Anaerocolumna chitinilytica: one gene and its partner. The protein of the gene in region 1 interacts with the protein of each later gene in a pairwise test. Links are inferred from orthologs where the notes say so. Each region holds a gene or a part of one and is shown in the gene's direction. Other genes may lie near its edges.

Region 1 (6,570 bases):
AATTTTTTATATTTTTCAGAAAATAGAGAAAATGCCATATTGTTCCAACAATTGTTACGTAATTATTAAATATGTTACAAAAAATAAAATTAATGTATTGCAAAATCCTTTAATGTCTGCTATTATATATCATAGTTGATATGTACTATTGATTGGGACTATTTAAAGGAGATTACAATGAAACTTAGATATAAAAAGATAATTGCCATGGTTACTGTATGTACGATGGGAATTGGAATGGTTACATTTTCCATAACCAGACAAGAACAGGATAAAACTACCGCAGTAGAAAGGCAGGTACAAACTTTAACTGCATTTGGTGCTACGGATGATTCCAAGGGGACTGATGAAAGTACTGACAAAGAAGCCGGAACTATGGCGAAAGCAGCAGTTTCTGATGCGTCTATACTTCCAACAGATACTCCGTCAGTAAATGGCGATGCTACTGGAAGCTATCCGGATGAAGCTAGTCTACTCACGGTAGATAAAAACCCTCTGGTAAAGAATACCAACACGGAGATAGATAAGCTTATATCCGATTATTTCAAAGCAAAATTAAGCGGTAAAATAGAAAAGTTTGAAAGTCTGGTAGACAATACAGATCTTTTAAATATCAAAGATATTAATCGTAAGACAAAATACATTGATAAGTATTCTGATATTGAGTGCTATACCAAAAAGGGATTAGAAGAAGGCTCTTATGTAGTTTATGTATCTTATGGACTGAAACTGTCCAGTATTGACACACCTGCACCTGGAATGAACAGTTATTATGTGAAGACTAACAGTGATGGAAAACTTTATATCTATCTTGGTGAAGGCGATAAAAAAACAGATGATTTCTTAACAAAGCTGAACAGCACTTCTGATGTGGAAGACCTTATATTTCAAGTGAATGAGAAGCTCAAAACTGCTATGAATAAGGATGCAGCTTTATCAGAATTCTATGCTAAGCTGGAAGAATCTGCCAAGAATGTTTCTATGAACGAATAACAGACATAGGATTAGAATATTATTTTGAATTTAATAAGCGAGATGCTTTGACAGAAGAGAATTCTTCAAAGTATCTCGCTATTTTTAGGTATAAAATAATATCAGGTGTATATTGCATTCACGAATGAGCTTTTCTTGATAAGCCGGAGTGTTTCCTTTAAGATGCTTGTACTTTTAGAGCGGCACTGTTATAATAATTAAACATAGGTTTTATTATCCAAGTTTAATAAAAATTTTAACAATAGCAAAAGATATTACTAATTTTAGAATAGAATGGAGCCAAGATGGCAAAAAGAACTAAGAAATTATTGCAATTAGATGAAAACATGGAAAACAGCGAGGAGAGCGTAAGGCTTAATCGTTTTTTAAGCGATTCGGGAGCGTGTTCCAGAAGAGAGGCTGATAAGCTGATAGAAGAAGGTCATGTAACCGTAGACGGAGAAAAGGCTACGGTGGGTATGAAAGTCTCTAAAGGCCAGGAAGTGCTGCTAAAGGGTAAGCCCGTGAACCGAGAGGAAAGCCTGGTATTTATTGCCTTAAATAAACCCAGAGGAATCGTATGTACCACGGACAGACGTGAGAAAGATAACATAATTGATTTTCTTAAATTTGATAAAAGAATATATCCAATAGGGAGACTTGACAAGGAATCCGAAGGTTTAATTTTACTGACAAATGACGGCAGTATCGTAAACAAAATACTGCGTGCCGGGAATTATCACGAAAAAGAATACATCGTCACTCTGGATAAACCCATAACAGCTGAATTTCTAAAAGGGATGGCAGAAGGTGTTCCAATATTGGACACTGTTACGAGGCCTTGCACAATAAAGGCGTTGGATAAATTCACCTTTCAGATAATCCTTACCCAGGGGTTGAACCGCCAGATAAGACGTATGTGTGAATATTTTGATTATAAGGTGCTAACGTTAAAAAGAATTCGTATTATGAATATTCAGCTTGGGTATCTGCAGTTAGGCGGATATAGGAATGTAACAGAGAGAGAAATTGCAACTCTGACAGAGGCAATAAAAGATTCTTCTAACGAAGCCTCAGTTGATGAAAACTACGTTGTAAAGCAGACTGCAACAAAGGACGCAAATAGCAGTTATAATAAGAATACTCGAAAAGGATCTCAAAACCTTAAAAGTCGTAGGATAACGGATAACAGAAAAAGCAAAAAGGAAACTTCTAATAGAAGTACCGCTGCTGATAACAAGGCAGTCTATGGTAAAAAGACCGGGTACGATACCAAATCCTATCGTGATAGGAAAACCGATCTTACGGAAAAATCAGACTTCAAAGAAAAATCAGATTTCAGAGGAAAGCCAGAAGCTAAGAACAGGAATGACTTCAAAGACAAATCAGACTTTAGAGGAAAGTCAGAAGCTATGCGCAGGAAAGACTTTCAAGAAAAGTCAGGTTTTAAAGAAAAGACTGACTTAAGAAACAAAGCAGATTCCAAAGACAGTTCAGAATTCAGAGGAAGGTCAGATAATAAAAATAAAACAGACTTTAAAAGCAAGCCAGATTTCAGAGATAAATCAGATTACAGGGGCAGGTCTGATACGAAAAGCAGGATTGATGATAGAGCCAAGCCTGATTTTAAGAGTAAGTCAGACTTTAGATCTAAGAGAGATTTCAAGGATAGTAGAAACTTTAAAGATAATTCAGACTTTAAAGCCGGAACTGATGTTAAAGGCAAGACGGGTTTTAAAGGTAAGACCGAATCTAAAGCCAGGACAGCCTTTCCTGCAAAAACAGATTATAATAAACGAACATCTGATAACCGCACCAAAGTATACAATCATAAAGAAAACACTGCCGCTACTGGAAAGATGCGGGGCAGAACCGCAAAATAAGAACGAACTTGAAAGGGTAATAAAGGGATATGAAGGAGAAACTGGAGAGACAAAAAGAACTGGTAAAGCTGTTAAGTGAAGCTGGAAGAGTATATGAGCAGGAAGACCGCGAAATTATGAGTAATTTCGAATATGATAAGCTTTATAATGAACTTCTTATGCTGGAGCAGGAGACAAAAACAGTATTAACCGGAAGCCCCACGATAAAAGTAGGATACGAAGTACTAAGCGAACTTCCCAAAATGAGGCATGAGTCACCAATGCTATCCCTTGACAAAACAAAGGAAGTAGAAACCCTAAAGGATTGGCTGGGGAATCAGAAAGGTCTTCTTTCCTGGAAAATGGATGGACTTACCATCGTTTTGACTTACAGAGATGGAAAGCTGTATCAGGCAGTCACAAGAGGAAATGGAGAGATCGGAGAGGTAGTAACCAACAATGCCAAGGTATTTAAAAATCTGCCTCATTCAATTCCTTATACCGGCGAGCTGGTATTGCGTGGAGAAGCAGTAATCCGTTATTCTGATTTTGAAAAAATGAATCAGGAAATCCCGGAAACAGAAGCCAAATATAAGAATCCCAGAAATCTTTGCAGTGGAAGTGTCAGACAGTTAAATAATGAAATAACAGCAAAGCGAAATGTACGCTACTATGCATTTACCCTTGTAAAAGCAGGTAGTTCTGAAGGTTTTGGAAATTCCAGAGAAGAGCAGCAGGCCTGGCTTCAAAGCCTTGGTTTTGAAACGGTGGAAAGCAAGGAGGTAACAAGAGAAACCCTTGAAGAGACAGTTGCCTGGTTTGCGGAACAGATACCCTCTATGGATGTGCCTTCCGATGGACTTGTTCTTACCTTTGATGATATTGCTTATGGAATCTCACTAGGTTCTACAGCAAAATTTCCAAGGGACTCTATTGCATTTAAATGGCGAGATGAAATCAAAGATACTACCTTAAAGGAAATTGAGTGGAGTGCTTCCAGAACGGGGCTTATTAATCCAATTGCTGTATTTGAACCGGTGGAATTAGAGGGTACAACCGTCAGTCGTGCCAGCCTCCACAACATCAGTATTATGGAGGGGCTAAAACTTGGTATCGGGGATACCATTCGTGTATATAAAGCAAATATGATTATACCCCAGGTGGCAGAGAATGTAACCCAGAGCGGAAATGTTACAATACCTGAGAGCTGTCCGGTATGCGGCGGTAAAACCAGCCTGAAAGAAGAAAATGATGTTAAGGTTCTTGTCTGTACCAACGAAGAATGTCTAGCCAAGAAAATTAAATCCCTTACTCATTTTGTAAGCAGGGATGCAATGAATATAGAAGGACTTTCAGAAGCCACCATTGAGAAATTCCTGGGAATGGGGATTATTCATGAGGTAGCCGATCTTTTTCATCTGGAGGGCTATAAGGAAACCATCACAGAGATGGAAGGGTTCGGAGAGAAATCCTATCAAAAGTTAATTGCATCTGTTAATAAAGCAAGAAATACCACAGTAGCCAGATTCTTATATAGCTTGGGAATACCGGGAATTGGGCTGTCAACAGCCAAATTAATCTGCCGTGAGTATCAGAACAATTTTGATAATATCAAGGCTGCGGCAACGGAACGTCTTACTGAGATAAGCGGAGTAGGAGATGTTATAGCAGCGGCTTTCATAGACTTTATGAATAAAGAGAGTAATCAAAAAATGATAGAAGACTTGCTGCCAGAGCTTGTCTTTGAAGTGACAGAAAGTGAGAGTGCTCCTTCTGTGCTTACCGGTAAAACCTTCGTAATTACAGGTTCTCTGGAACATTTTGAGAATCGAAACGCGCTGAAAGACTATCTGGAAGAGAGAGGAGCTAAGGTAACCGGTTCGGTAACTGCTAAAACCGATTACCTCATCAATAACGACAACCTATCCTCTTCTACAAAGAACAAAAAGGCAAAAGAGCTTGGAATTGAGATAATTACAGAAGAAATGTTATTAGATATGGTAAAACAGGGGGAATAGCATTCTGCTATTAATTTAGATATGCGCCAGAAAGCGCAGGGAGGGTTAGTATGCCAATTAAGGTACAAAGTGAGCTACCGGCTAAACGAGTGCTGGAAGATGAAAATATATTTATTATGGATGAGACCAGGGCTATCCATCAGGATATTCGTCCCTTACGCATAGCCATCCTTAATCTTATGCCATTAAAGGAAGATACGGAAGTACAAATTCTAAGAAGCTTATCCAATACGCCGCTTCAGGTTGATGTAACCCTACTGGCTACTGCATCCTATGTCGGCAAGAATACTGCCTCCAGCCATCTGGACCAGTTCTATCTTACCTTTGACGAGGTAAAACATTTAAAATTCGATGGTCTAATCATTACCGGAGCACCGGTGGAGCAAATGGAATTTGAAGAGGTCACATACTGGGAGGAACTTAAGATAATTATGGAATGGTCCAAAACCCATGTAACCTCAACCTTTCATATATGCTGGGGAGCCCAAGCAGGTCTCTATTACCATTTTGGTATTCCTAAGATAAACCTGAAGGACAAATTATTTGGTGTCTATCCCCATCATGTATTAAACCGCAAGATTCCTTTGGTAAGGGGGTTCGATGATGTGTTCTTAGCTCCTCACTCCAGGTATACCACCGTATCCAAAGAAGAGATTGTAAAGAATCCGGAGCTTACCATTCTTGCGGAATCCAAGGAAGCAGGTGTCTTTATTGTGATAGCAGGGGACGGCAAGCAGATCTTCGTTACCGGGCACCCTGAATATGACAGGATTACATTGGATAAAGAGTATAAGAGAGATGTGGATAAGGGCTTGGAAATTGAGCTGCCGGAGAATTACTATCCTGATGGGCTTACTTATGTAAGACCGGAACTTACCTGGCGAGCACATGCGAATGCTTTATATACGAATTGGTTGAATTATTATGTGTATCAGGTTACACCTTATGAACTCTAAAATGACTTTAAATACTAGGGTCAGAGGTACTTTGTGAAAAATCAAAAGTATCATAAATTATCACTATTTGACACCAATTATCATATCATTGGTGTCAGATTGGTGTCAGGTTTTTAAGAAACAGATTAATAAAATTAATGTGCAGTATAGTAAACAATTGACCTTTTAAATACCTTTTTAATCATAAATAAAGCATTTAATCATTAACGATTGAGTGTTTTATTTTTTTGTAATAAAAAATATTGGACATAAACGACTGTAGTAAAGGCTATATAAGATGTAGGTAATAGAAAAGAAACTTAAAATATTAAAAACAATGTAGTTCGAGGGAGTGATATTAAAAGAAGAACTCGCAGACAGTACCACTAACCATCTTTATGTCTAAGACAAGTTGGGTAGTCTGTATACAATGAGTTCAAAGCAACATTGAAATAAAATTAAGGAGGGGGAATATCAATATGATATTACAAGACTTATACACAAAAGTAGCTTCAAGAATGTTAAATATATATGGGTATCCTATAGACTGATTAAGAACGTGAAAATGAGTGATTTGGATGAAATCCTACCAAACCTAAGGATAACAGATTTTACTCATAATACTCTGAATGTTGTGATAGCGGGGCATATCTAAACGATATACCCCGCTATCTCTTTGAATAATCTGACGCAAGGGGTAATGATGAGCTTGTCTTCTTATTTTAGTAAAGCAAAAGCAAATCAAATTGTAATTATTCTTTAAATACTGGGTTTGATTATAGT
Region 2 (6,692 bases), 330 kb from region 1 along the record:
GATTAAGATGCCGTTGGGAAGAACCCTGGCACGTATTGCCGTTAAACTGCATCTATTGTAAATTGCACGCCTTAAGATTGTGCCCTATATCCTGGACCCGATTTTGAGGCGTAAACTATGTCCTTCAAAAATTCATACTAGCTCCTTTACGGATGTATAAACATTATTTTTAGGTTCATACTTAAGGCAAAGGAGTGATTACAGTGAGATATAAAAAGGTTGTAACTTATTTTCTTACCTTTTCGGCTTTAGCCTGTATGTTTACTGCTTGTTACTATTTTAGTTATAAACAGGCATTGAGGGATTTTAATGAGAATGCAATAGAAAGAAATAATGACCTTATTAAGGAACTTCAAAAACAGGGATATTTGAATACCGTTAAGGCAGCAAATATTGGCGATTCAAAAGAAAAAGAAGAGAATGTGACGGGAGATAATACGAGCAAGGATTCAACAGAGACAAGTGCTACTACAGGCAAAGTGCTTCCTTCGACTCAGTATACACTTCAGACCTATGATATGAAAACTAAAAATTTGACGGAGGAAAATCTTCCTACTCCAAGCTACCTCATAGGACTCAGCAGAGAAGAAGTAATAGATTACTTAAAGGATTACCAGGCCGATTTACCGTTAAGCGAATTTGAAAAGGGTTTGGTATCTTATGAATTGATTTCTTTTTCACCGGATAGCATTGTTCTTCGCAGAACCTACAATCCGGATTCGGTGGAATATAAATACTATTTAAAAGCGGTAGATGGCTATATAGTTGCTTATTATGGAGATCAGAAAACTGTTTTTTATTATACCGGCGTATCTACACAAGACCTTCCGACATCTGATAGACTTCAATTAGAGGATGGTATTTTTGTAAAAGATTTGGATGAACTATATTCGGTGTTAGAGAGTTATTCCAGTTAACTGACTGATTAAATTCTTGTCATTATAAAAACGAATAGCATCTGCGTATGGTCCAGGAGTATCGGCAGGTCCTGCAAAGGTCTGCCTTGCTCCTTATACTCCATATATTTAATCCTTATCAACTTTGTGGCCCTGACCCATGAATTTCCAGGGTTTAACCTTGGTATTGAAACATCGTCTCTTATGCGGAGCTTAGTCAGAATCAATTTTTTGATTCTGACTCTTTTTTTTATACTGCTGAGAGGTTACCTTATCTTGCAGATATCTTTGATTCTTCTGAGCAGAAAGAGAGTCTGGCTTTTCCTTTAATGCCCGGGTATTGAATTTTAATGCCTTTTTATAATTACCTAACCGGTCATAGCATACAGCGCATTCTATAAGAGGAATATAGGACCAGCAGTCATGCTGAAGAAAACCCCAGCATTTTTCCGGTTTTTTAAGTGTTAGTATAAATTCAAACCAGTAAGCAGCTGTTTTATAATCATTTTTCTCCTGATAATAATAACCTATCTGGCAGCATATTTCAGCTCTCGGAGTGCTGTAGATAAAACTTTTAAACAAGCAGGCCAGAGCACGTTTATCCTGATTCAGCATAAGATAACATTTAGCAAGCTCACTGCAGGCACTGATATTATCCTCAACCCAGCCCATGTCAGTATCTAAAAATAATTCGAATTGCCCTGCAGCTTCTAAAAATCTATCATGGTCTTTTAATTCCCTGGCATAATAAAAGACACCCCGGGGGGATAAAAATTCTTTGTTTTTAATTTTATTTTCATAAATCTGTAGATTTCTGTCGCTGCTTTTATCTGTTTGTATTTTTCCGTGGGTTATACAAATATCAGATTCCAGGATTGGTTCAATAGTTAACATATATTCATGGACTGGTTCATTCCATCTGAATTTTAAAGCTCTTTTAGTCATCCGTTCCCGATAATAGGAAAAGGTAACGTTTCCCTGCAAATCCAATCCGGTTGCATATTTCATCATAACAGTATTAATACCAGGGTCCATCGTTTCTTTTAGTTTAATAAGCTTCTCTCTGTCTTCCGGTAATAAATAATCATCTGCATCCAACCAAAGGATATAGTCCATTGTAGCAAAATCATAGGAAAAATTCCTGGCGGCGGAAAAGTCATCAATCCATTTAAAATCATAGATTTTGTCAGTATAAAAAGAACAGATTTTTTTTGTTTGATCCGTAGAACCGGTATCAACAATTATTATTTCATCTACTACGCCGAGCACCGAATCCAAACATCTCTTTATGTTATTTTCCTCATCCTTTACAATCATTGCTAAACTAATAGAAACCATTTTTTTCTCCGCCTTTCAATTAAATGTTACTATAATATATGGGATAATTTTAATCAAAGTGCTATTGGGTTTTGAGCATTTTTTATAAAATGGAAATAAACCAAAGATGTGTCTTTTATTTTTTTGCAGGTAGTGGTATTATGAATAACAGGTTATTACACTGATGTGTTGTTAAATATGGAAATAATGTGTATAATTTAAAAGATAAGTTTATTTTAGGAGGTCATTCAGAGTGACAGAGGAATATTCACCGAAGAAAATTGAGAAAAAATGGCAGGAAATCTGGAAAGAAGAGAGTGCTTTCAGAACAGGAATTGACAAATCAAAGCCTAAGTTCTATGCCTTAGTTGAGTTTCCTTATCCATCAGGACAAGGACTTCATGTTGGACATCCAAGACCCTATACGGCTCTTGATATCATTGCCAGAAAAAGAAGACTGGAAGGCTACAATGTGCTATATCCTATGGGATGGGATGCTTTTGGACTTCCTACGGAAAATTATGCAATTAAGAATAAAATCCATCCCCGTGTTGTAACGGAGAATAATATAAAGCATTTCAAAGAGCAGCTTGAGTCTCTTGGTTATTCCTTTGATTGGGACAGGGAGATAAACACAACGGATACAGGGTATTATAAGTGGACCCAATGGATTTTCTTGAAATTATTTGAAAAGGGACTGGCCTATAAAGCCGAAATGCCTATAAACTGGTGTACTTCCTGTCAGGTAGGACTTGCCAATGAAGAGGTGGTAAACGGCGTATGTGAACGCTGCGGCAGTGAAGTTGTTCATAAAGTTAAGAGCCAGTGGATGTTAAAGATTACTGCCTATGCGGACCGATTAATCGATGACCTTGACTTGGTGGATTATGCAGACCGTATCAAGAATCAGCAGAAGAACTGGATCGGACGCTCAGAAGGTGCAGAAATTGATTTTAAATTAAAGAGTAAAGAAGAAACTTTAAAGATCTTTACCACAAGACCGGATACCCTTTTTGGTGCAACTTATATGGTTATTTCACCGGAACATGGTTTACTGGACAAATACAAGAGTGATATTACGAATTGGGATGAAATCACTGCATATAGAGAAGCAGCGGCAAAGAAATCCGATTTTGAGAGGGCAGAGCTGGCTAAGGATAAAACCGGTGTTGAGATTCAAGGTGTAACTGCCGTTAACCCTGTGACAGGTAAGGATATTCCTATCTGGATATCTGATTATGTTTTAATGACCTATGGAACCGGTGCTATTATGGCGGTACCTGCCCATGATACCAGAGACTGGGAATTTGCTAAGAAATTTGATCTTCCGATTATTCCTGTTATTGAAGGCGGTAATGTGGAGGAAGAAGCATTTACAGATTATAGCGGAAAATTGATTAATTCTGAATTCCTTAATGGCTTGTATGTGACGGAAGCGAAGAAGCGTATGACAGAATGGGTGGAAGAAAAAGGAATCGGAAAGAAAACCGTGAACTTTAAATTAAGAGACTGGGTATTCTCAAGACAAAGATATTGGGGAGAACCGATTCCACTGGTACATTGCGAGAAATGTGGGTATGTACCCGTTCCTGAAAGTGAGCTTCCTTTACTGCTGCCGGAAACAGAAAGCTATGAACCGGGAGAAAACGGAGAATCTCCGATAGCCAGAATGACAGACTGGGTTGAAACTACCTGCCCTCATTGCGGCGGTCCTGCTCACAGAGAGACGGATACCATGCCTCAGTGGGCTGGATCTTCCTGGTACTTCCTGCGCTATATCGATCCGCATAATACAGAAGCCTTTGCCTCAAAGGAAGCTTTGGATTACTGGCTGCCGGTAGATTGGTATAACGGTGGTATGGAGCATACGACGCTGCATCTTCTTTACTCCAGGTTCTGGCATAAGGTTCTTTATGATTTGGGTTATGTCAGTGAGCCGGAGCCTTACAGGAAGAGAACCTCTCATGGTATGATTCTTGGTGAGAACGGTGAAAAGATGTCCAAATCCAGAGGAAATGTAATTAATCCGGATGATATCGTAGATGAATTCGGTGCAGATACTTTACGTACTTATGAGATGTTTATCGGAGCTTTTGAGTTAAGCGCAGCATGGTCCAATGACGGTGTAAAGGGCTGCAGACGTTTCCTTGAAAGGGTATGGAAGCTTCAGGATATACTCACAGAAGAAAGCGGTTATTCCAAGGAATTGGAAGTTAAGATGCATCAGACCATAAAGAAGGTCAGCCTTGACTTTGAAGGACTCAAATTCAATACTGCTATAGCTGCATTAATGTCTTTAATTAATGATTTTAATAAACAGGGCAAGGTTACCAGGGATGAGTACAGAACGTTCCTGATATTGTTAAATCCGGTAGCACCTCATATGACAGAAGAGCTTTGGAGTAAAGCGGGCTTTAAAGGCAGACTTTATGAAGTTTCCTGGCCGGTATGGGAAGAAGAGAAGACAACTTCGAATCAGGTTGAGATAGCAGTGCAGGTCAATGGTAAGTTGAAAGCAACTATATTGATTGGCAGAGGGGAAGAGCAGGATTCCGTAAAAGATAAAGTAATGAATTCGGATGCCGTTAAGCAATTCCTGGAAGAAAAAACTATTGTAAAAGAGATTTATGTGAAAGATAAAATCTACAATATTGTAGTACGTTAGCAAAAATACGAAGCACTTTTGCTTTCTATATTAGGCGGATTCGCAGAAAAAATTGCGAGATACAGGAATGCTGGTATATAAAACAGTATTTATGGGGAGAATGCCTGTGAGCTTAAATTGGGCAATACTGTAGGAGGTCACATGAAGAATGTTTTAATTGCTGACGATGCCATTTTTATGAGAAAAGTACTGGGAGATATACTTAGAAGGAACGGTTATGAAGTCGTAGGAGAAGCATCCAATGGCAGAGAAGCTGTGGAGCAATATCTCCTGGTTAAGCCTGAGTTTGTGACTATGGACGTTACAATGCCTGGTATGGACGGACTGGAAGCCCTTAAGGTTATTAAGAATATAGATAAGAACTGTAAAGTTTTAATGGTTTCGGCTATGGGACAGGAAGCCGTAATAATGGATTGTATCCGAGCCGGAGCCAAGGGATTTATAGTGAAGCCGTTCAGTGAAGGCGATGTTTTAGAACAGGTAAAGAAGCTTAATTTTCTCTGATTAAAATTTATTATAAAAATTTTAGATCAAATGATGTGGTATAAATAGTTAAATATAAAAGGCTTAAGAAAACATAATTGTCTTCTTAAGCCTTATTCTTAGCATAATTGGTATTGAATAAATGAATAGAGATTATATTAGGTGATTTCATGCAGCCAGTGCTTTAACTGAGCCTTGATTTTTTCGCGTTCTTCTTTACCGGGGTCTGTAAATGTTATAGTGCCAATAATTTGATTGTCGTTTAGCTGAGATTTTAATTTTTCGAAGCATTTCTCAGCGCCGCCTCCGGCATGACAAGCAAAGAGAGCTATTTTCTTGCCCCTTATGGATACCTTTTCAAGGAAGGATGCAATAGGTGGTGTATAGGAACTTGCCCATATAGGAGTGCCAATGAATATTGTATCATATTCGTCTATGTCAGGAAATTCATTCGTAAGGGTTGGTTTCTCATGAAATAAAACGCTTTTACCGCCCCAGAGAAACTTGGTAAAACCTCCCTTGGGTATTTCCTTGTCCGGCTTTAACTCTATGCATTCAGAATCTAATTCCTCTGCAAGGATATCTGCAATGATTTTTGTGTTTCCTTCAAGCGAATAGAAAACAATTAATGTTTTCATCATTTGCTCCTTTCTAAGCATTTAGAGTATATGGCATAGGTCATAGTGCCTACTTGTATCTTAAAGCAAATCGAAATGTTTGTCAAGTTTATGTTAATTTGTGGAAGGAGCGGAGACAGCAGTATAACAAACCACATTGTTGGAGTGCAGGATATATGCTATAATATTTAAAGTGACTGATAATTCCTATAGGATTTAACATAAAGAGAATTTAGGAGGATTGCCATATGAGCGGAATATATGTTATTGGAGGCGGTGCATCCGGACTTTTTGCCGCTATATGGGCGGCAAGACGGAATAGAAAAGTAACGGTGCTTGAACACAAGGATAAACCGGGAAAGAAGATTCTTGCGACAGGTAACGGTAAGTGTAATTATACGAATCTTGTACAGGAGGGAGATTGCTACAGAAGTGATAATCCTGCCTTTGCACCGGAAGTGCTAATGAATTTCGATGTGAAGAAGACGATAGATTTCTTTCAGGAGATCGGTATTTATCCACATGAGCGAAATGGGTATCTATATCCAAACTCAGGACAGGCTTCTTCTGTCCTTGAAGTACTGTTATTGGAGGCAGAGCGCCTGCATGTGAAGATAGAATGCGGGATTCATGTGAATAGTATAAATCGAAATCTTACGATATTTACGGATAAGGGGCAGTTTCAGGCAGATAAAGTACTTTTGGCAGGAGGAG

Evidence for each region.
Region 2: the proteins of ligA (region 1) and leuS interact in binary tests that used the Escherichia coli proteins (3 or more experiments, as listed by UniProt). The link is inferred for Anaerocolumna chitinilytica from one-to-one orthologs.

The regions. Positions count from the first base shown.
Region 1 is NZ_AP023368.1:3,424,375-3,430,944, reverse strand. Bases 2,396-5,368 are described here. They hold ligA (NAD-dependent DNA ligase LigA), read left to right. Parts: upstream 2,396-2,884; coding sequence 2,885-4,852; downstream 4,853-5,368. Other genes in these bases: metA (homoserine O-acetyltransferase MetA), read left to right, coding at 4,903-5,368. Also shown: bsdcttw_RS15010 (hypothetical protein), read left to right, coding at 178-993; more of metA, read left to right, coding at 5,369-5,808. UniProt on the Escherichia coli protein: DNA ligase that catalyzes the formation of phosphodiester linkages between 5'-phosphoryl and 3'-hydroxyl groups in double-stranded DNA using NAD as a coenzyme and as the energy source for the reaction.
Region 2 is NZ_AP023368.1:3,758,092-3,764,783, reverse strand. What follows is about bases 2,078-5,172. They hold leuS (leucine--tRNA ligase), read left to right. Parts: upstream 2,078-2,466; coding sequence 2,467-4,878; downstream 4,879-5,172. Other genes in these bases: bsdcttw_RS16445 (response regulator), read left to right, coding at 5,020-5,172; bsdcttw_RS16455 (tetratricopeptide repeat-containing glycosyltransferase family 2 protein), read right to left, coding at 2,078-2,234. In the rest of the region: bsdcttw_RS16465 (putative polysaccharide biosynthesis protein), read left to right, coding at 1-61; bsdcttw_RS16460 (BofC C-terminal domain-containing protein), read left to right, coding at 204-917; more of bsdcttw_RS16455, read right to left, coding at 1,110-2,077; more of bsdcttw_RS16445, read left to right, coding at 5,173-5,382; bsdcttw_RS16440 (flavodoxin family protein), read right to left, coding at 5,520-5,999; bsdcttw_RS16435 (BaiN/RdsA family NAD(P)/FAD-dependent oxidoreductase), read left to right, coding at 6,227-6,692.